DNA from 2 places in the Arthrobacter sp. Y3221087 genome. Region 1 is predicted to be linked to the other one. Evidence: predicted binding sites of a transcription regulator. Region 1 holds the regulator's gene; the other holds the start of a gene.
What was found. The regulator LexA, encoded in region 1, represses DNA repair genes until DNA is damaged. The targets are predictions, from matches to a motif close to TCGAACANNTGTTCGA.
Positions count from the first base shown of each region.

Region 2: AC5RUO_RS16420 (4-hydroxyphenylacetate 3-hydroxylase N-terminal domain-containing protein) is a predicted target of LexA. The motif match lies at 3,133-3,148, and genes of this name have one in related genera.

Region 1 is NZ_JBNHFE010000002.1:416,775-426,810, forward strand. Features, by position in the region: gene hflX (GTPase HflX) at 1-192, shown strand, start outside; gene AC5RUO_RS11585 (ATP-dependent DNA helicase) at 185-2,242, shown strand; gene lexA (transcriptional repressor LexA) at 2,315-3,049, opposite strand; gene AC5RUO_RS11595 (LysM peptidoglycan-binding domain-containing protein) at 3,522-3,935, shown strand; gene AC5RUO_RS11600 (histidinol-phosphate transaminase) at 4,049-5,167, shown strand; gene hisB (imidazoleglycerol-phosphate dehydratase HisB) at 5,231-5,857, shown strand; gene hisH (imidazole glycerol phosphate synthase subunit HisH) at 5,854-6,618, shown strand; gene AC5RUO_RS11615 (hypothetical protein) at 6,619-6,777, shown strand; gene priA (bifunctional 1-(5-phosphoribosyl)-5-((5-phosphoribosylamino)methylideneamino)imidazole-4-carboxamide isomerase/phosphoribosylanthranilate isomerase PriA) at 6,819-7,565, shown strand; gene AC5RUO_RS11625 (SseB family protein) at 7,592-8,470, shown strand; gene AC5RUO_RS11630 (MFS transporter) at 8,527-9,828, shown strand; gene AC5RUO_RS11635 (DUF1844 domain-containing protein) at 9,986-10,036, opposite strand, start outside.
Region 2 is NZ_JBNHFE010000006.1:60,810-70,845, forward strand. Features, by position in the region: partial or broken gene AC5RUO_RS16405 (trehalase-like domain-containing protein) at 1-144, shown strand, start outside; gene AC5RUO_RS16410 (hypothetical protein) at 713-862, opposite strand; gene AC5RUO_RS16415 (hypothetical protein) at 888-1,400, opposite strand; gene AC5RUO_RS16420 (4-hydroxyphenylacetate 3-hydroxylase N-terminal domain-containing protein) at 1,409-2,917, opposite strand; gene AC5RUO_RS16425 (FAD-binding oxidoreductase) at 3,335-4,927, opposite strand; gene AC5RUO_RS16430 (LysR family transcriptional regulator) at 5,075-6,010, shown strand; gene AC5RUO_RS16435 (NtaA/DmoA family FMN-dependent monooxygenase) at 6,034-7,341, opposite strand; gene AC5RUO_RS16440 (MFS transporter) at 7,527-8,888, opposite strand; gene AC5RUO_RS16445 (VOC family protein) at 9,069-9,938, opposite strand.

The DNA of each region.
Region 1 (10,036 bases):
GAATCCATCCCGCGGCCCAGCGTCAAGATGGAACTGCTCCTTCCCTACAACCGCGGCGACCTGCTCAGCAAACTGCACGACTCCGACGCTGAAATCATCAGCCTTGACCACGTCGAGGCAGGTACCCGGGCCGTCGTCATGGTCCGGGAAGGCCTGGCGGCCGAACTGGAACCCTTCGCCGCGAATGACTGACCTCGTGGCCGGCGAAGCCACGGACACGGCCGGCGGGCAGTTCGTCATCGAGCTGCTCGACCGGGCCGTTGCCGCCATGGGCGGGCAGAGCCGCACCGGGCAGCACGAAATGGCCAGGCAGGTGGCGCGCGCCATCGAAACGGGGAACCACCTGCTGGTTCAGGCGGGAACCGGCACCGGCAAGTCCCTCGCGTACCTGGTTCCGCTGATTGCCCACGCCCTCGAAAGCAACAAGCCTGCCCTGGTTTCGACCGCCACGCTGGCATTGCAGACGCAGATCGTGGGCCGGGACCTGCCCCGCCTCCTTAAGGCGATCACTCCTGCCCTGGACCGGCCGGTGAAGGTGGCACTGGTCAAGGGCCGTTCCAACTACGTCTGCCGGCACAAGCTCGAAGGGGGGTTCCCGTCGGAGGAGCCCGCAGAGGGGCAGCTGTTTTCGCTGGGGGAGGACAACAGTGTTCCGCATTTTGCCGCAACGGTCGGCGGTCCCGCGTCGCAGCTTGGCAAGGAGGTGGTGCGGCTGCGCGAGTGGGCGGAGAAGACCGCCACCGGCGACCGTGACGAACTCCTTCCCGGTGTGACCGACCGCGCCTGGCGGCAGGTCTCGGTGACCTCGATGGAATGCCTGGGTTCACAGAAGTGCCCCCTGGCTGCGGAATGCTTCAGCGAGCTGGCACGCCAGGATGCGGCGGAGGCCGACGTCGTGGTCACCAACCACGCCATGCTGGCTGTCAGCGCCTTCGAAGGCCTGGCCGTCCTGCCAGAGTATGACGTTGTGGTGGTGGACGAGGCCCACGAGCTGCAGGACCGGGTCACGGGAGCCGTCACCGGCCAGCTCTCCGTTGCCATGGTCCACGCCGCCGCCGCCAGCGCTCGGAAACACACGGCCATCACCGTGGACGCCCTCAACGCCGCCGCCGCCAACCTGGAAATGGCCCTCGCGGGCGCGCCGAACGGGCTGCTGCCCAACGGCCTGAACGACGAACAGCTGGACTGCATCGACCAGCTGCGTGAGGCCTGCCGCGCGGCGCTGTCCGATTCCAAGGGGGACAGCAGCACGACGCCCGACGGCGGGAGGCAGCTTGCCCGGTCCCGCCTGATGCTCATCCTGGAATTGTGCGAGCGGCTGCTTGCGGCCCGGGACAACAGGGAAGTGGTGTGGTTCTCGCGTGCCAGTTCCTTCGACCCCGGCCAGGGGTATTCGCAGCCTGACGAGTCCGCGCCCGTGCTGGTCAACATCGCGCCGCTGTCCGTGGCAGGCCGGTTGCGGGAGGGCCTCTTTGCCGATCACACCGTGATCCTGACATCCGCCACCCTGGCCATCGGATCAGCGTTCGAGCCCGCCGCCGGGGGTCTCGGCCTGGTGGGAGACGGCGCCCCCAGCTGGACCGGCGTGGACGTGGGCTCGCCCTTCGACTACCCGAAACAGGGCATCCTGTATGTTGCCGGCCACCTGCCCAAACCGGGCCGTGGCGCGTCGCCGGAATCGCTGGCCGAACTGGAGGCGCTCATCCGCGCATCCGGCGGCGGGGCGCTCTGCTTGTTCTCCTCACGGCGCGCCGCCGAGGAAGCAGCTGAGGCGCTTCGCCCCAAGCTCGGTGTGACAGTCCTTTGCCAGGGCGATTCCACCATGACGGCCCTGGTCAAGCAATTCGCGGACGAACCGGACACCTGCCTGTTCGGAACCATGTCCCTGTGGCAGGGAGTAGACGTCCCGGGCGGATCGTGCCGGCTGGTGGTCATTGACCGCATCCCGTTCCCGCGGCCTGATGATCCGCTCATGACGGCGCGGTCCCGTGCGGTGGCGCAGGCAGGCGGCAACGGGTTCATGTCGGTGTCCGCAACCCATGCCGCCATCCGGCTGGCCCAGGGGGCAGGCCGCCTGATCCGGTCCACCGGCGACAAGGGAGTGGTGGCGGTGCTGGATTCACGCCTTGCCACCGAGCGCTACGCCGGATTCCTGCGGGGGGCGCTGCCCCCGTTCTGGGCCACAACGGACCGGAAGACAGCGGTAGCAGCCCTTGAGCGGCTGGCCGCGGAGGCCAACTGACAGACGGCACCCGCCCGTGTACCGGGAAGGTGCCGTCTTTTTCGAACTATGGAGTTGTTGGTCCTGCTCTCCCTAGAGCGAGCGCAGGACCGAGACCACTTTGCCCATGATGGTGGCGTGGTCGCCAAGAATCGGTTCGTACTGGGTGTTCTGCGGGAGCAGCCAGGTATGGCCGTCACGCTGGCGGAAGGTCTTTACCGTGGCCTCATCGTCCAGGAGCGCCGCCACGATATCGCCGTTGGCGGCATCCGCCTGGCGCCGCACCACCACCCAGTCACCGTCGCAGATGGCGGCGTCCACCATGGAATCGCCCGCCACCCGAAGCATGAACAGCTCGCCCTGTCCCACCAGCTGGCGGGGGAGCGGCATGACGTCCTCCACCAGTTGGTCGGCCAGGATGGGACCGCCGGCGGCGATCCGGCCGACCAGTGGCACCATGGCGGTGTCCACTGCGGTGGGCAGCTCCGTTACTGTGGCAGCCGCATCCTGGGGCAGTGAAACCGAAGGACCGCCGGTCTTTGCGGGTCCGCCATCCAGCGTGAGAGGCGTGAGTACCTCCATGGCCCGGGGCCGCTTCGGATCCCGCCGGAGGTAGCCCAGCTTCTCCAGCTGGGAGAGCTGGTGGGTGACACTGGACAGGCTGGCAAGGCCAACGGTGTCGCCAATTTCGCGCATCGAGGGCGGGTAGCCGTTCTCGTTGACCGAGCGCTGGATGGTTTCCAGAATTTTCTTCTGCCGCGGCGTGAGCCCCTTCGCGGCCCTTTTCGGCTGCGAGGCTGTCCTGCCCCCGGTGGCTGCTGCTGCCATATTCGCCAATGCCTTTCGGTTGCCACCGGGCTTTCCAAGGCTCCGGACTGGGTGACTTGCCCTTTTGTCAGACCCTGCTGATCAGCTTCAAGGGTGGTTGTTTCCTGTTTCAAAGCTAGGCCAGCCACTTTGCTTTTTCAAACATTTGTTCTAGCGAGTCTCGACATTATTCGTTGATAGGTGCTAAAACTGGAGAAGGCAAAAGTTCGAATATGTGTTCTAGTCAAGTGCTCGCTATTCGAAAGACGTTCGAATACTGGAGCCGAAATGTCAGTGGTGCCGGGCAGGCTGGAGCCTGTACAGCAGCGAGGCGCCAGTCTCCGCCCCCAGGCGGTGAACGCACTAAGGCGGTGAACGCACCAAGGCGGTGGACGAATACAGGTAGTAAACGCAGTACAGGCAGTACCGGCACTACATGCAACACAGCACGGTTTTTCCCAGGCAGCACAGGACGGTCCAGGAGGGCTCAGACATGTCAGCTATATCCGCTTCGCAGGCAAACGCTCCGCAGGCCCCTGCCCGGCAGGCTTTGCAGCACGCCACGCCCGGTACCCCGGGGGGCCCGGCGCCCCTGCCTCCCCTTCGCCTGACCCGGCGGGGGAAGATCGTCCTGATCGGTATCCCGCTCGTGCTGCTGGCGGCCCTGCTGCTGTCCCTGGCAGGGTTCTTTAACTCGCCGGCCAAGGCCTCCGACACTGCTGAAGACCTCACGGTGACTCCCACGGTGACCGTTACAGTCCAGTCCGGACAGTCGTTGTGGTCCATCGCTGGAACTGTCGCCCCCGACCGTGATGCCCGGGATGTGGTTGCTGACATCGTCCAGCTGAACAACCTCCCTGCAGGGGCGGTCTTGCCCGGTCAGCAGTTGTACGTCCCCACCAGCTGAGGCAGCGTCCGCCCCAACATGCGCCGGGTGCGGCCTTGCCGCAGGCCGCACGCCCGGCGCGAACACCGGCTGTCACATTTTCCGGTCTCCGTGACGGCCACTAAACTGTTCAGGTGAGTGACCAGCTAGAGCGTCTGAACCGGCTTCCCCTCCGCAGCAACCTCCGCGGGCTGACCCCCTACGGGGCGCCCCAGCTGGATGTCCCCATCCTCCTGAACGTCAACGAAAACTCGCACGGCGTTCCGGCCGACGTGCGGGCTGCCATCACCGCAGCCGTTGCCGAGGCCGCCACCAGCCTCAACCGGTATCCGGACCGGGAGTTCACCGAGCTCCGCCGGGCGCTGGCAGAGTACCTGGGCCACGGACTGGACGAGTCCAACCTGTGGGCCGCCAACGGTTCCAATGAAGTGCTCCAGCAGATCCTCCAGGCTTTTGGCGGTCCCGGCCGCACAGCGCTTGGCTTCCCGCCCACGTATTCCATGTATCCGCTGCTGGCCAGCGGAACGGATACCGAATACATCAAGGGCGAACGCGCCGGCGATTACGGGCTGAGCGCCGAATCCGCGGCCCGCCAGGTGAAGGACCTCCAGCCCAACATCGTCTTCCTCTGCTCACCCAACAACCCCACCGGCACCGGTCTCGGGCTGGATGTGGTGGAAGCCGTCTACGAGGCCGGAGCAGCAAGCGAAACCATCGTCATTGTGGACGAGGCCTACCACGAGTTCGCCCACGACGGCACCCCCAGCGCATTGACCCTCCTGCCCGGACGGGAGCGGCTGATCGTTTCCCGCACCATGAGCAAGGCGTTTGCCCTCGCGGGTGCACGCCTCGGCTACATGGCGGCAGCCCCCGAAGTCACGGATGCCCTGCGCCTGGTCCGCCTGCCTTACCACCTGTCCGCCGTCACGCAGGCAACAGCCCTGGCGGCCCTGCAGCACCGCGAAGCCCTCATGGCCGACGTCGAAGACATCAAGAAGCAGCGCGACCGCATCGTCACCGAACTGACGCGGCTGGGACTCAAGCCCGCAGCCTCGGACTCCAACTTCGTCTTCTTCGGCGGCCTGGAGAACCCCCGCCAGGTCTGGCAGGAACTGCTGGACGCGGGCGTGCTGATCCGCGACGTCGGGATCCCCGGCCACCTCCGCGTCACGGCAGGAACTGAGACCGAAACCACAGCATTCCTCACCGCCCTGGAAAGCATCCTTGCCAGCCAGGCTGCGCTTCCCGCCTAGACTTGAAGTACCGGCGCTGGACGCCGTGCCAAACTCCTTCTCCCGCAAAAAGGACACCTGACCATGAGTTCCACCGGATCGAACACGGCCGCGGCCCGGACCGCGCGCATGGAGCGCGCCACCAGTGAGTCGTCCGTGCTCGTGGAGATAAACCTCGACGGTACCGGCGTCTCGGACATCGACACGTCCGTGCCCTTCTACGACCACATGCTCACGGCGCTCTGCAAGCACTCGCTCATCGACATGACGGTCAAGGCCACCGGGGACATCCACATCGACGTCCACCACACCGTGGAAGACGTGGCCATCACGTTCGGTGAGGTGCTGCGCACCGCGCTGGGGAACAAGGCGGGGATCCGCCGGTTCGGCGAAGCCACCGTTCCCCTTGACGAGGCACTGGCCCACGCCGTCGTGGACGTGTCAGGCCGGCCCTACCTTGTGCACGGCGGCGAGCCCGCGGGCCAGGAGTACCACCTGATCGGCGGCCACTTCACTGGCTCCCTGACCCGCCACGTCTTCGAGGCGATCACCCTGCACGCCGGCATCTGCCTGCACATGAACGTCATCGCCGGCCGCGACCCGCACCACATCGTGGAGGCCCAGTTCAAGGCGTTTGCGCGCGCCCTGCGCGCAGCCGTGGAACCGGACCCCCGGGTGGAAGGCATCCCCTCCACCAAGGGTGCCCTGTGAGCGGCCAGGTCCTGAAGGACGGCGCAATTATCGATCCGTCCGCCAGCCGGAAGCTGCCTTCCCCCGAAGGAAAGCCCACCGTCACGGTGCTGGACTACGGTTCGGGGAACGTCCGTTCGGCCGTGCGTGCTTTGGAACGGGCCGGCGCCGAGGTAGTGCTCAGCGCCAAGCCCGAGGACGTCCTGAACGCCGACGGCCTGGTGGTCCCGGGCGTCGGCGCCTTCGAAACCGTCATGCGCGAACTGAAGGCCGTCGACGGCATCCGCCTCATCGGACGGCGGGTTGCCGGGGGCAGGCCCGTCCTCGGTATCTGCGTCGGCCTCCAGGTGCTCTTCGAGGCCGGCGTGGAACACGGCACGGAGGCAGAAGGCATTGGGGAGTGGCCCGGCAAGGTGGAACTCCTGCCCGCCGATGTGGTGCCGCACATGGGCTGGAACACCGTCAAGGTACCGGAAGGCTCAAAGCTCTTTGCCGGCGTCGAGAACGAACGCTTCTACTTCGTGCATTCCTACGGGGTGCAGGAATGGAACTTCGACGTCATCCAGCCGCGCATGGCGCCGCCCCTGGTTACCTGGTCCGAGCATGGTGCCCCGTTCATCGCCGCCGTCGAAAACGGCCCGCTCTGCGCCACGCAGTTCCACCCCGAGAAGTCGGGGGATGCCGGCGCGCGCCTGCTGCGGAACTGGGTGGAGGCCCTGCACCGGCCCGCGGCCCAGCCTGCCTCCGGCAGCCAGTCGGACCCGGCCGGCGGTCCCGCCTAGATGTGGTCCATTGTCCTGATGGGGCTGGCCGGCCTGCTGGTAGGGGGAGCCCTGTCCTTCCGGCAGCAGCACAAGCCGCTGTGGACACAGATATCGTTCTACGTCCTGGCGGGCATGTCCCTGCTGGCCGCCTACCTGCTGACGCTGCCGGCCACCTGAACGCGCCCCGCCAACCCCCGCACCCAACCCTGAGGAAGAACATGACCACCGCAAACGATCTGCCGGTCCTTGAACTGCTGCCCGCCGTCGACGTCGTGAACGGGCAGGCCGTCCGGCTGGTCCAGGGGGAAGCGGGCAGCGAGACGAGCTACGGCACACCGCTGGAGGCCGCCACCAACTGGCAGCAGCAGGGTGCCGAATGGGTGCACCTGGTGGACCTGGACGCGGCCTTTGGCCGGGGGTCCAACGCCGAGCTGCTGCGGGAAGTGGTAGGCCGGCTGGACATCAAGGTGGAACTCTCCGGCGGCCTGCGCGACGACGAATCCCTTGAGGCCGCCCTTGGCCTCGGTGTAGCCCGCGTCAACCTCGGCACCGCCGCGCTGGAAAACCCTGAATGGACCCGGCGGGTCATCGAGCGCTTCGGCGACAAAATCGCCGTCGGCCTCGATGTCCGCGGAACCACCCTCGCAGGGCGTGGCTGGACCAAGGAAGGCGGGGACCTCTGGGAGGTCCTGGACCGGCTCGAGGACGCCGGCTGCGCAAGGTACGTCGTCACGGACGTCACCAAGGACGGAACGCTGCAGGGCCCCAACGTCGAACTGCTGCGCCAGATGGTGGAGAAGACGGGGAAGCCCGTGGTGGCCTCCGGCGGCATCTCCAGCCTGGACGACCTGAAGGTGCTGCGCTCCCTGGTTCCCCTCGGCGTCGAAGGCGCCATTGTGGGCAAGGCACTCTACGCAGGCGCCTTCACGCTGCCCGAAGCCCTCGACGTCGCCGGCCGCCGCTAGGCCGCGGACAGCACGGAAGCAGCCGTATGGCCAGCGAACCAGGGACACCCCCGTCACGCCCACTGCCCGGGCACATTGCGGCCGCGCTGGCCGGCGCCGGGGGAGCAACGGATTCGGCAGGCAGGCCGTGGGCCGGCCGCAGCCTCGCCGGTGACGACGCGAAGATCCACAACTTCGAGGACGACGACGGAACGGCCGACGCCGGTTACCTCACCGCGGTGGCCGGCCTCCGGGCAGGCACGGGCAGCGAATCGTCCGTCGTCGCCTCCCTCGCCACGGCACGCGTCTTCATCCCCATCGTGGCCCAGCTGGCCGAAGAGGAAGAGTCGTCCCATGGCCTGCAGGCCGACAAGCAGGCGGACATGGCCCTGGTCACGCTGAAAGCCGCGGACGGCAGGACCGCCATGCCCGCCTTTACGTCGGCCGCGGCGCTTTCCGCCTGGCACCCCGAGGCCCGCCCGGTTGCCGTCTATGCCGCTCGTGCGGCGCTGTCCGCAGTGGCCGAGGGCGCGGAACTCCTGGTGCTGGACCCGGGCGCCGACGTAACTTTCGTGGTCCGCCGGCCCGCGGTCTGGGCCCTTGCCCAGCAGCAGGACTGGGTTCCCTCGTACCTGGACGCTGGCCTTGCCGAAGAAATGGGACGGGCGGCAGGCAGCTTCCCTGCGGTCCGCCGGATCGAATTGCTGCCCGGCAGGGGAGTGGCGGCGCGGGCGGCTGACGGGACAGCCATTCCGGGCGGTGGAGCCGGACCCGAACTGCAGGTGGTTCTCTACCTCGAAGAAGGCCTGGACGCTGCCGGCGTCCAGCAGCTGGTGGCCGGACTCCAGGCGGAGTGGTCGCGGAATGTATTGTTTGGGGAGCGCGTCGACTCAATCGAGATCAAGCTGCGGCGCGCAGCAGAGTAGCCGGCAGCCAGGCGGGATGATCCCCGGTCCGCTGCGGCAGACGTAAGGACCACCTCGTGAATTTCGCCCTCTACCGGGAGCTGCTGGCCGTCCGGCCCATCCGGAGGCTGCTCCTCGTGGGCATGATTGCCCGGATACCCCACTCGGCGGCCGGCGTGCTGCTGACCCTCCACATCGTCCTGACGCTCGGGCAGGGGTACGCTGCCGCCGGTGCCGCGGCCGCGGTCATGACCATTGGAATCGCCCTGGGCGCCCCTTGGCGTGGCCGCAGGGTGGACACCGCCGGGCTGCGCAAAGCTCTGGTCCCGTCCGTCATCTCCGAGGCAGTGATCTGGTCCATCGTTCCGCACGTGTCCTACCAGTGGCTCCTCCCGCTGGTCTTCGTGGGCGGTCTGCTGACCCTTCCCATCTTCAGCGTGGTGCGCCAGTCCCTCGGCGTGCTGGCCGACGGCGACCAGCGGCGAACCGCCTACGCCCTTGACGCGATCACCACCGAAATGGTGTTCATGATCGGCCCGGCCGCCGGTGCGGTGGTCGCCACCAGCGGCTTCACCACGGCGGGCCTGACGGTCGTGGGCCTGGCGACGTCGCTGGCGGGGCTTTTCCTGATATGGTTCAACCCGCCCACCCGCAGCCCGGAACAGGCACCAGGACAGAAGGAAGAGAGCGAGGCTGACCAGCGCCATGCAGCAGAGGCTGCCATGGTGGCCGCTGCCCCGGCCCACCTGCAGGAAGCGGCCGCCGAACTGGGTCCTGCCGCCTCCCGGGCGCCGTCCGGCCTCCGCGGCAAGGTCAGCCACAACTTCGCCTGGTTCACGGCAACCGTGGCTGCGCTTTTCGCCGTGGCCGCGGGCGCCGGAATGGTCCTCAGCGGCACCGACGTAGGCATCGTGGCAGCCCTGGAAACAGGGGGCCGGCAGAGCGAGATCGGCATCGTCTTCCTGTTCTGGTGCGCGGCCTCGGTGGTGGGAGGGCTGTTGTACGGTGCCATGCACCGGCCGGTGCCACCGATCCTCCTGCTGCTCGGCATGGCCGCCCTCACCATCCCCATGGGGTTTGCCTCGGACACCTGGACGCTGGCACTGCTGTCCGTCCTGCCGGGGCTGCTGTGCGCTCCGGTGCTGTCCGCGGCCTCGGAGAAGGTGGCGGACCTCGTTTCCGAGGAACGCCGCGGCGAGGCAATGGGCTGGTACGGCTCAGCGCTCACCGCGGGCGTCGCGCTCGGCTCGCCGCTCGCCGGGGTGTTCATCGACGTTATGGGCTCCTCCGGCGGCTTCGTGTCCGTGGGAGTCGCCGGCGTGGTCCTCTGCCTGGTGGGCCTGGTCCTCCAGCTGCGCCGCCGGAAGGCTGCGGCCTGAGCCGCCCCCCTATTTCTCCCCCCGAGTTTTTGTCCAGATATGGTGTTTTCCGGGGCCTGCAGGTCGACTTATCTGGACGAAAACTCCTGGGAACGACGACGGCGGACCGGCCCCGGAAGGCCGGCCCGCCGTCGCGGTTTGCCGGGAGCGTGCTGCCTTAGTTGACGGCCCCCGTGTACTTCTCGCCCGGACCCTTGCCCGGGGCATC
Region 2 (10,036 bases), on a different contig from region 1:
CTCATCGGCCCCACCGGGCTGTTGCCCGAAGAATATGACCCCACAAGCGAAACGCACCTGGGCAACCACCCTCAGGCATACTCCCACCTGGGCCTGATCCGCTGCGCCCAGCTGCTAGACCGGCACCAAAGCAAAGAGAGCTAAACCCCGCTCCGCAAACCCCTGGCACACCGCCACTCAAGGAACAGCGACTAATACGCCCGCCTGCGAGAGGGGAGGGTGGCTGAAATCCATAGACTAGATAGATAACGTCCAGGACCAGTGGTGCCGAATAGATCTGGACATCAGCAGTACTCCGGCAGCGATCGTCGGGCGGACCCGACGGCGGCCCACCTCATTCAGTTTCAAAGTGACCACGTGCTGGCCGGATGCGGCATCACCCAACTAAACGTTCTGGCGCTGCGCACCAGGACCGGACGACTCATGACACCGTCGGAACTGGCCAGTGACCTCATCCTTCCAGTCCTCCGATCCGTTCCGGGCTTCGAGGAGAGCCTCATCACTTTCTTCGCCGGACCGGAACGAGAGGAGCTCAGCGTTGCTTCGCAATTTACTCTTCCACGTGGACGCTAGGTCCCGCAGCCGATCGGATGCTTGAACGTCTTGTGCACCGCTGTGGGCAAGGCGGGCGGGCGAGGCTGGTATGCACCTGGATGAGCGGTGAAGTTGCTCCCGAGGCGACGGCGGGCTTCCGCCGGCGAATTCTCCTCTCTCAGGCCTCGGGCTCTGCTTCATACCAGCCCACCCAGGCGGACGAAATCAATCTGATGGTGGGGGCCGCCAGTTCGGCTTCCCACAGGGCCAGGTCCTGCTTGTAGCTGAGGTGGGACAGCAGTCTCAGCTGATGTGCCAGAAAAATCATGCGGTATTTCCCTTCCAAGCGGAGTTCAGCAGCCGTTCCAGGTCCGCAGCGGTGAAGCTGCGGCGAGGCGTGAGGCGAGGTGGTCCCTCAGAATCAGTGCGGTGAGCAGGTCCCCACCCCCGAGTAGCGCTGCTGCTCGGCGACCGCCAGGGCCACTGGAATAGTGGTCCCGCTGATCTGGGCCGCGGACGGCGTCCGCTCCCCGTACTGCGCACCGATTGGCTCGAGGTCGTAGGACCGCATCATCACCGCGTAAACCACCGCGCGTTGTGCGCTGGCAGGCGGATGCCGTGGACCAGACGCTTGCTTCCTCAGCGCCGCCCCAGCGTCGGGCGAGGTTCAGGGTGGCGTCGTTGCCCTGGGCGTAGTGGCCCGCGGCGATGTTGCCCAGCGAATCGATGATCCGGCTCTTGGCCCCGGCCACGTTGGCGGCGTCGAAGGCCTCGAAGCCGGTGCCAGTGACATGCCCGGCCACGATGCCTGTCGTGTTTTCCAGGCTGCTTCCGGGGCCGGCGGCCTCCTCTGTCTGCGCCGGCATGGCGGAACCTAGACTCTGGCCCCGACGGTGATCCGGTCACCGGCGGACGCGTCAGGTTCGCCTTCGGGCCCAGCGGGGGTATCGTCGATTTCCGCGAACATGGCATGGTAGGCACCGGTCTCCCCCGCTGCCTGGGCCTTGCGGTGGTCCAGGGCGCGGGCGCGGCCGATGCTGCCGAGGTAAAAACGTTCGTAGAGTTCGATCCGGCTGCCCAGTGCCGAGCCGGCGAAGTCCCAGGCGGTGCGCATAATGCGGGCGCGTTCTTGGGCGCTGATGCCGTTGGCACCGGGGAGGTACTTTTCCAGCAGCGGGCCCAGCCGGGGATCGTGGAACGCACCGCCCGTGGGTGTTGCCAGCAGGTTGTGCGAGCCCATGGACTTGATGATGTCGTTGATCCGAATCATCCAGCCCGGCATGATGGCCCGCAGGGAGCTGATGTCGTCGTGGCAGAAGTACGCTCCGCCGCCCCAGTCCGAGGCCCGAAGTTCCGCCGAATGGATGGCCGCCCGGGTGAGCCGCAGGTAGGTGTAGATTTCACCGAGCATCGCGCCGACATCGGGCTTGCCCTCAGTCCCGGTCACCTTGGCAATCTGCGTGCACAGATCGTAGGCGAACTCCAGCTTCACGGCCGCGCGGATGGCCGTCTGCTGCTGCGTGTTGCCGGAAGCGGTGCCTGCGTTGATGGAGTTGTAGACGTCCAGGTTGCCGTCAATAAACACGCGGTCCCAAGGCACCAAGACGTCATCAAAGATGATGACGGCGTCCTGTTCGTCGAAACGTGAGGAGAACGGCTTGTCCTCCAGGGCCGCGTCCACGCCGTAGTGGTCCCGGCAAATGGCGACAACGCCGGGGGTGGCCACGGGGATAGCGAAGGAGATTGCGTATTCCTCGAAGCCTTTTTGGATGGGCACTGCCGGGTAGACGTACAGCTCATCGGCGATGGGGCCGAGGGTGGCGAGCATCTTCGCGCCCTTGACGATGAGGCCCTGCTCAGTCCGTTTCATCACGCGCAGGGTGAGTTCCTCGTTCATGCCCTGCAGTTCGCCGACGCTCTTATCGATCGCGGCGTGCACAATGGTGTGGGTCAGTGCGAGGTCCTTTTCGATGACTTCGCGCTGGTATGCCGCCAGCCGCTGGTGGTACACCGGGTCCCCGGAGCGGTCAAAGATGTCCTTGCGGGCCACGTGCCCGGCCAGGACCACGTTGACGTAGTCCGGCGTGCGGCCGAGCATGCCATTGGAGTACCGGGCCAGGCGGTCGAAGGCGCGGTGGCGGCGCACTATGTCTTCCGCGTTTCTAGGCAGCGAGTGGCTGACGTTCATGGCCTCGCCGGTCTCCGGGTGGGTGCTCAGGCAGTCCGCCGCGTACTTGTGCTGGTAGTCGAAGTAGCCGGCCATGCCTTCAACCGATCCTCTAAAGGCCGGGTGCTCAAGGACGGAGATGCGCTCCGACCCCAGCCATACCTCTCGGCCGTCGTCCAGGCCCCGCTTGTACTCTGCTCCGGTGCGTGCTGTCACTTCGAACTCCTTCTCAGCTGGCGCAAGTAATTGGACGAGATAGCCCAACACTCCCCATGCAAAATGCATTCTGATGGAATATTATATAAAAAGCTGGAATTTGACAATGCCTCATTAATGTCCTTGAGCGGAATCTTCCAGGCGATCAAATCGTCGAGGTACAGGCGGCCGTGCAAGAACAACTCGACGTAGGGGGATTTCCCGGCGGATGCTGTTCGAATCCATGTACAAGCCCTGGACACGCCGCTGCAAGGCAAAAGGAGCACGCGTCCACCTCCAGGAGCGCACCCTGGGGCTACTACTGGCGGTCCTGTAGCGAAAAGGGCCGGACGCTGGTTTGCTTCACCAGCGTCCGGCCCCTTCTCCGTGATGGCTTCCGTCGCCGCAACCTGTCGGAAGCTGCTTTGGACAGGCGTTCTAAAGCGGGACAGCCGATTCGGCGACGCCGTCCGAGGCTTCCGCCCCGACCTCGCGGTACCGCCGGGGCCAGACCCCCTGCTTTCCGGGCGCCAGGATGCCGTTGGGATCCAGCACGTCCTTCAGTGTCTCCTGGAGCCGACGGATGGCGTTGTTGTTGTAGTCGAAGCCGTCAGCGATGACATCCATGTAGTCCACATGGCTGCGGTAGGGCGCGTACCCGTGGCTACGGGCTGCTGCCAGCAACGCTGAGTAGAGAGCCCGTGCGCGCGCCAACTGCTCCTGGTTATCGTTTTCGAAGAAGATCATGGTCACGTGCACCATATGGCGCGGGTAGAGGTGGTAACCGATGTACAGGTCAAAGCCGAACCGGCGGTACAGCTCCTTGGCTTCTCGATAGAACGCCCACACTTCCTCCCCTCGGGCGGGAATGATGGGGGCAGCGTCGATATGCCCGCCGTTTTCCGCCGCCCATGCCACCGTGGACAAGGGCTTCAGGGTGGGCACTCCGGCCATTTGAGTGCGGTCCATGTCAGCAATGTCGTCATAGGCGACCTGTACGCCTTCGGCACCTTCATAGAGCCTGGCTTTGACGGTAAACCCTTCAAGCCCGGCGAAGCGTTCCCGAATGATCTCAAGCCTGCGTTGGGCGAGTCCCTTGTCGCCGTAGATCGCGAACTTGGCGTTCCACTGGCCAATGCCCATTTCCTGGCGCATTTCCTCCAGACGGTCATCCGGAATGGACCCCTCCCCCTGGTACCAGCGTGACCGCGGACCGTTCATGGTGGCCGCCCGAACCACGTTGCCGCACAGGGCGTTGTTCTGAATGACGTCCTCGCGCCGGAGCTGGGTCAGGATGTCCACCAGCTTGGGCATGTCCTCCTCGCGCTCCACCACAACGTCGCCGTTGATGTACACGTCCGGCCAGGGCATCAGCCAAAGGCCGATCTTGGTGACTATGCCGAGATTTGATTGGGTGAAGATACCGTCCAGTGTGGGTCCGAATCCGCCTTTGAAGATGGGGCCGAGTTCCGTTCCGTCCATGGCCCACATTCCTGTACGCACCAGCTCACCGTCCGGCAGTATCACCTCCATACCGCAAATGGATTGCACATGGTCGCCCATCGGGGTCATGCCGTAGCCGCGGTCGAGGGCGTTGCCAAGGATCGATCCCCAGCCGAGGGCGGGAACGGACATCCAAAGCTTCAGCCCGTTTTCCTGAATGTGTTCGAAGAGGTCAAAGAAGCTGACACCGGGCTCGATGACGGCGTAGTTAAGATGGTCATTCACTTCGATGATTTTGTTGAGGCGGCTCAGGTCCAGCGCTACCATGCCGCGGCTGCGCGGTTCCGGTCCCCCGTAACCCAGGTTCTTGCCCTTGGAGAAGGACCACAGCGGAACGCCGGTGTCGTTGGCGAGCCGGACCACGGCTTGGACCTCCTCCACGCTCCCAGGACGCACGCCAGGCCACTTAGCCCGCCCGGGATTGAGGGGATACGGGTCGATGTAGCCGTCTTTGGGCGTGGCACGGACAACGTTGCCGGGGCCGACAATTGCTTCTGCCTGGTCGAGGAAGGTGGCTTGGGCGTCCATTTACGTTACGTCACTTTCGGGAAGGGGTGCTGCCGCTGCTGCGACGGCGGGGACGCCGTCGTCGGCGCCGTTTCTTTTATGATGGCAAGCTGAACTGCTCAAGTAAATCGTCTATTTTCGCTCTTGGTCGTCAGTAATATTGACAATGTGAACATCGCCCTGAACCCCTCAATTACGCTGCGCCAGGTCTTGCACTTTGTCGTGGCGGCCGAAACCGGAACGATGAGCGAGGCAGCACGGCGGCTACACATGGCGCCGTCGGCCATCTCCATGTCCATCGCGGAACTGGAGCGAATTGTCGGGGCCCAGCTGTGCATCAAGCGCAAGTCCAAGGGGCTCACCCTGACATCGACGGGCATCGTGGTGTTCAGGCAGGCGCGCCAACTGCTTGAACTTGCGGATGAGATCGCGTCGCTGTCCAAACGCGCCAGGACTGACATCCGCGGTCCACTGACCGTCGGGTGCTTTATGCCGCTGGGGCCCACCATCATTCCCCCGATGCTGGCCGATTTTGCGGAACAGTGCCCGCACGTGGAGGTCGATTTCATTGAGGGGTACCACGAGGATCTGCAGGAGCGCCTGCTCAACGGTTCCATCGACGCCGCCTTCGTATTCGACATGGACATCTCCCCTGCGCTCAAGACGGCCCCGTTGCTGTCCGTAGAGCCGTACATCCTGCTTCCGGCGGACCATCCCCAGCGCGAAGCGGAGGTGGTTGCACTCAGGGACGTAGCCGACAGTCCGCTCATCTTTTTCGACGCTCCTCCCATCTCCACGCGCATCCTCGAGATGTACCGCGCTGCCGGCCTGACGCCGGACATCCGGCACCGCTCCCGCAGCTACGCCACAGTCCGATCGCTGGTAGCGAGTGGCCGTGGCGTTGCCGTGCTCTTCCAGCAACCCATGCTGGACGCGCCATACGAGGAGCTAAAGGTTGTGCTCAAGCGGGTTGCCGAGCCGCGGATCCATACCCGCGCCCAAGCCACTGTGTCGCTGGCCTGGACGCGGAGCATGCGGTTGAACGCACGCGCACAGGCCTGGGTGGATGTGGCCGTCGAACGCTTCAGATCTGCCGACTCTTAAGCGGCCGGCCCTGCGCCGCCCCTCTACGCTGAGGGGCGTGAAAGCCCAAGGTTCTCACGCAGGGTGTTGCCCTCATACTCGGACCGGAAGTAGCCGCGGTCCTGAAGTTCCGGGACGAGCTTGTCGCAGATAAGTTTGAATCCGCCCGGGTTGAAGGGAGCGTTGAGGTTGAAACCGTCGCACGCTTTCGACTCGAACCAGTCAACCATGCGGTCAGCCACCTGCGAGGGAGTGCCGGCCATCCACTGGTGCCCGGTGGACCGGGCCAGGTCCACGATCAGCTCGCGCAGCGTCATGCCCATGTCCACGCTCTTCTTGCGGTATATCTGGTACCTGCTGCCCAGCCGGGGGTCATCGGAAAACCACTCGGCGGGGATCGACTCATCGAACTCCAACTCGGTCAGGTCCATCTTGAGGTCAGCACCCACCTGCTTGCGGCCGTTACCGAGGTGCACGTAGCTGGCCAGCTCGTTGGCAAGGTCCTGCGCTTCCTTCTCCGTGTCGCCGAGAATGGGCAGGATACCCGGAATGATCTTGACGTCGTCGGGGTTCCGGCCCTTCTCAGCCACCATGTTCTTAAACTTGGTGTAAAACTCGATGGACGGTTCTTTGAACGGCTGGGCGGTGTAAATCCCGTCCGCCACCGAGGAACCCAGGTCCATGCCCGGGCCTGAGGATCCCGCCTGGACCAGCACGGGACGCCCCTGCGGCGACCGCGGCATGTTGATGGGCCCTTCGACTTCAAAAAACTCGCCCTTATGCCGGATGGCCTTGAGCTTGCTCCGGTCCACGTACTCACCAGATTCCCTGTCCACGATGACGGCGTCATCGGACCAGCTGTCCCAGAGACGCTGCACCACGTCCACGAACTCCGTGGCCCGCCGGTAACGCACCGCCGGGTCCGGAACGTCCTCCACGCCATAGTTACTGAAACCGTCAGACGACGTGACGATGTTCCAGCCAGCCCTGCCATTGGACATGTGGTCCAGGCCGCACAGCTGCCGGGCCAGGTTGTACGGCTCGCAGAAGGAAGTGGACATGGTGCCGATCAGGCCGATGTTTTTTGTCCTGGCCGCCAAGGCTGCGAGCACGGTCATGGGTTCGTAGAACCCGTTCATCTTGATGTCGCCCCGCATCACCGTGTTGGCGTGCACGATGTCGCCGAAAAAGACGGCGTCAAGCTTTGCGGCCTCGGCCATCGCGGTTAGGTCTGCCACGAAGTCCAGGTTGCCGAGCTCTTCTGCCCGGCTTCCTTCCTTCCGCCAGCTGTCCTTGTGATAACCCGCCGGCAGCATAAAGGTAGTGAGCACCATGTGATTCTTAGGCTTCATGCGTGGTTCCTTTCGTTAGGCGCCAATCCGAGCGCCTCGCTGTCTCCAGCATGCGGGCAACCGGTACCCTCGTAAAGGCAGAAGTTTCAGCATAATGAGTTCAAAAAAACTGACAATGGAGTCACCTGAGGCGGAAGCACTCGGGGCATCATGTTTCAGCCCTGGAAGCCTTCCCTTGTGCAGGTTTAGACCGCGTCGAGTTTGAGGCGTGAGCCCTCACGGGTGAGGCGCACAGCGGCGAGACCTGCTGCCAAGATGACGATCCAGAACACGGCTACCATCCACACGCTCCCACCGGCTGCGAGAACCAGGCCCGTGGCGATCATGGGGGTGAAACCGGCGCCGATCATTGAGGCGCCCTGATAGGACAGGGACGCCCCGGTATAGCGGACGCCGGTGGGGAACTGCTCGGAGATGTAGGCGCCGATTGGTCCGGCAAGGGCCCCCTGGACCAGCCCATTGCCGACCACGACTGCCACGGCAAAGCCCCACATAGTCCCGTTTGTAAGCAGCAAGATGAGTGGGAATGCCAGGACGATGCCCGCCACGCCCGCGCCCGTAAGGACAGTGCGCCGGCCGATCCGGTCACTGAGGCGTGCGGAGTAAAAGCAGACCGCCACCGTCACCACGGCGGCGACTCCCTTCCAGTTCAGGACGCCGGAGCGGTCAACGCCGCTTCCAACAGCCATGGAGACGCCCCACACCGTTAGCAGCCCCTGGCAGGCATAGAATCCCAACGTAGCCACGAGGGTGACCACGACAACACGCGGATGATGCCGGAGCACCTCCAGCAAAGGCGGGTGCTTGACTTTAGCGGCTTCGGCTTCGAGCTTCTGGAATACGGGCGTCTCTGCCACCCTGAGGCGGATGACCATGCCGATGAGGATCAGGAAGGCACTGAGCAGGAACGGTATCCGCCAGCCCCAGACCAGGAACTGGTCCCCGGTCAACGCGGAAACGGCGGAAACCACCAGTGTGGCCAGCAGCCCGCCCGCCGGTCCGCCGGCGTTGGCGAACGCTGCGGCGAGGCCGCGCTTTTTTGCAGGCGCGTGCTCCAGGGCCATCAAAGTGGCGCCGCCCCACTCTCCGCCAACGGAAATGCCCTGAATGACGCGCAGAAGGACAAGCATGATAGGCGCCGCAACGCCGATTTGCGCCGTGGTGGGCAGGAGCCCGATAAGGACGGTGGCGCCGCCCATCATGAGCATCGACAGCACCAGCATCTTTTTCCGGCCCAGGCGATCGCCGAAGTGGCCAAAGACGATACCACCGAGAGGCCGGGCAACGTATCCGGCCGCAAGGGTCGCAAAGGAGGCAAACAGGGATAGGCCGGGGCCCAAGTTGGCAAAGAAAACCCGGTCAAACACCAGGGAAGCAGCAGTAGCGTAAAGAATGAAGTCGTAGTACTCGATAATGCTGCCAATGAGGCTGGAACCCAGGATGCGGCGCATGTCCTTAGTGTTCAGTGAGTCGACGGCAGGTACTTTCCTGCCTGAGTCAACGTCCACCGGCATCTGGCTTTTCCGGGTGGTTTTCGGGTTCAACATGATCTCTTTTCGAAAGCTGTGAGAGTTCGTTCCGACGGCATTGTTGGTTACGTCCCGAACCTTCATCCCCCGTACGCATGATGCAGATCACAGGGCGAGGCTACTCAAGAAAGCATAACGCTGGCCAAAGTGCTTAAGCGGGCAGGAGGAGGGGCCGGCACAGCCGGAATGACGAAATACTCAGCGGTGGAGGCTGCTGAGGGACCGGCGATCTACGGGTGAGAGGCCGAAATTGCGGAAGTCCAAGGGGCGGTAGGAACTCCACATGTTGTACCAATTTTCGTCCTCGCCCCACACGACCGGAGGGCGGGAGTCGTCGTAGATCTGTTCCAGATCCGTGTAAAGCTCGACGACAGCCCCGGAGGTCTCGACGTAGTATGCGGCGATGTTATGGCCGGCACCGTGTCGTACCGGGCCCCAAATCAGCTCCCGGCCCAGTTTGTTCAGCCGGTCGCCGAGCTTTCCGAGATCGGAAATGCTTTGCGTCTGCCATGCGTGGTGGTGCAGGGTTCCCTCGCCGCGGACCAGGGCAATACCGTGGTGGTCAGGGTTGCAGCGCATGAAATAGGCGAAGTCGTCACCGATGACGTCCGAAAGGCGAAAATCCAGCACCCGCTGCAGGAAACGCATCATGCCGCCGACGTCCCGGGGGTGGAAGTTGAAGTGGCCGTACCGGTCCGGGCCGAAGGACTGCTGGAGGGCGATGTTCTCCTGCATGCCTACGTAAATTTCGAACAGGAAGCCCTCGGGCCCGATGAAAGAAAAACCGTCCTCAATACCAGCCCCGCGGGGCTTGTTGCTGAGGATCGTCAAGTTCTCGTCCTCCACGCGCCGCCGGATCTCCCGCAACGCATCGCCATTGGCCGCGAGCAGGCCGAAACCATCAACGCCGTTGACATCAGACTCGACATAAACCAGTTCATGGTGGACGTTGCCGGCGGCGAGGTACACGGCATCGGAGGTCCGTTCCGTTTCCCGGAGTCCAAGGATCTGGGTCGCGTCAAATACCGAGTTAGCGAGGTCCGTCGTCTGAATGCTTACGTGCCCCATGGCACTTATCAATCCCCAAGACATCCTTGTCTCCTACTCGTTCGCACAGCCCTTACGGATAGCGTGATACCCGCTTCAACATCAATATAAAACACTAT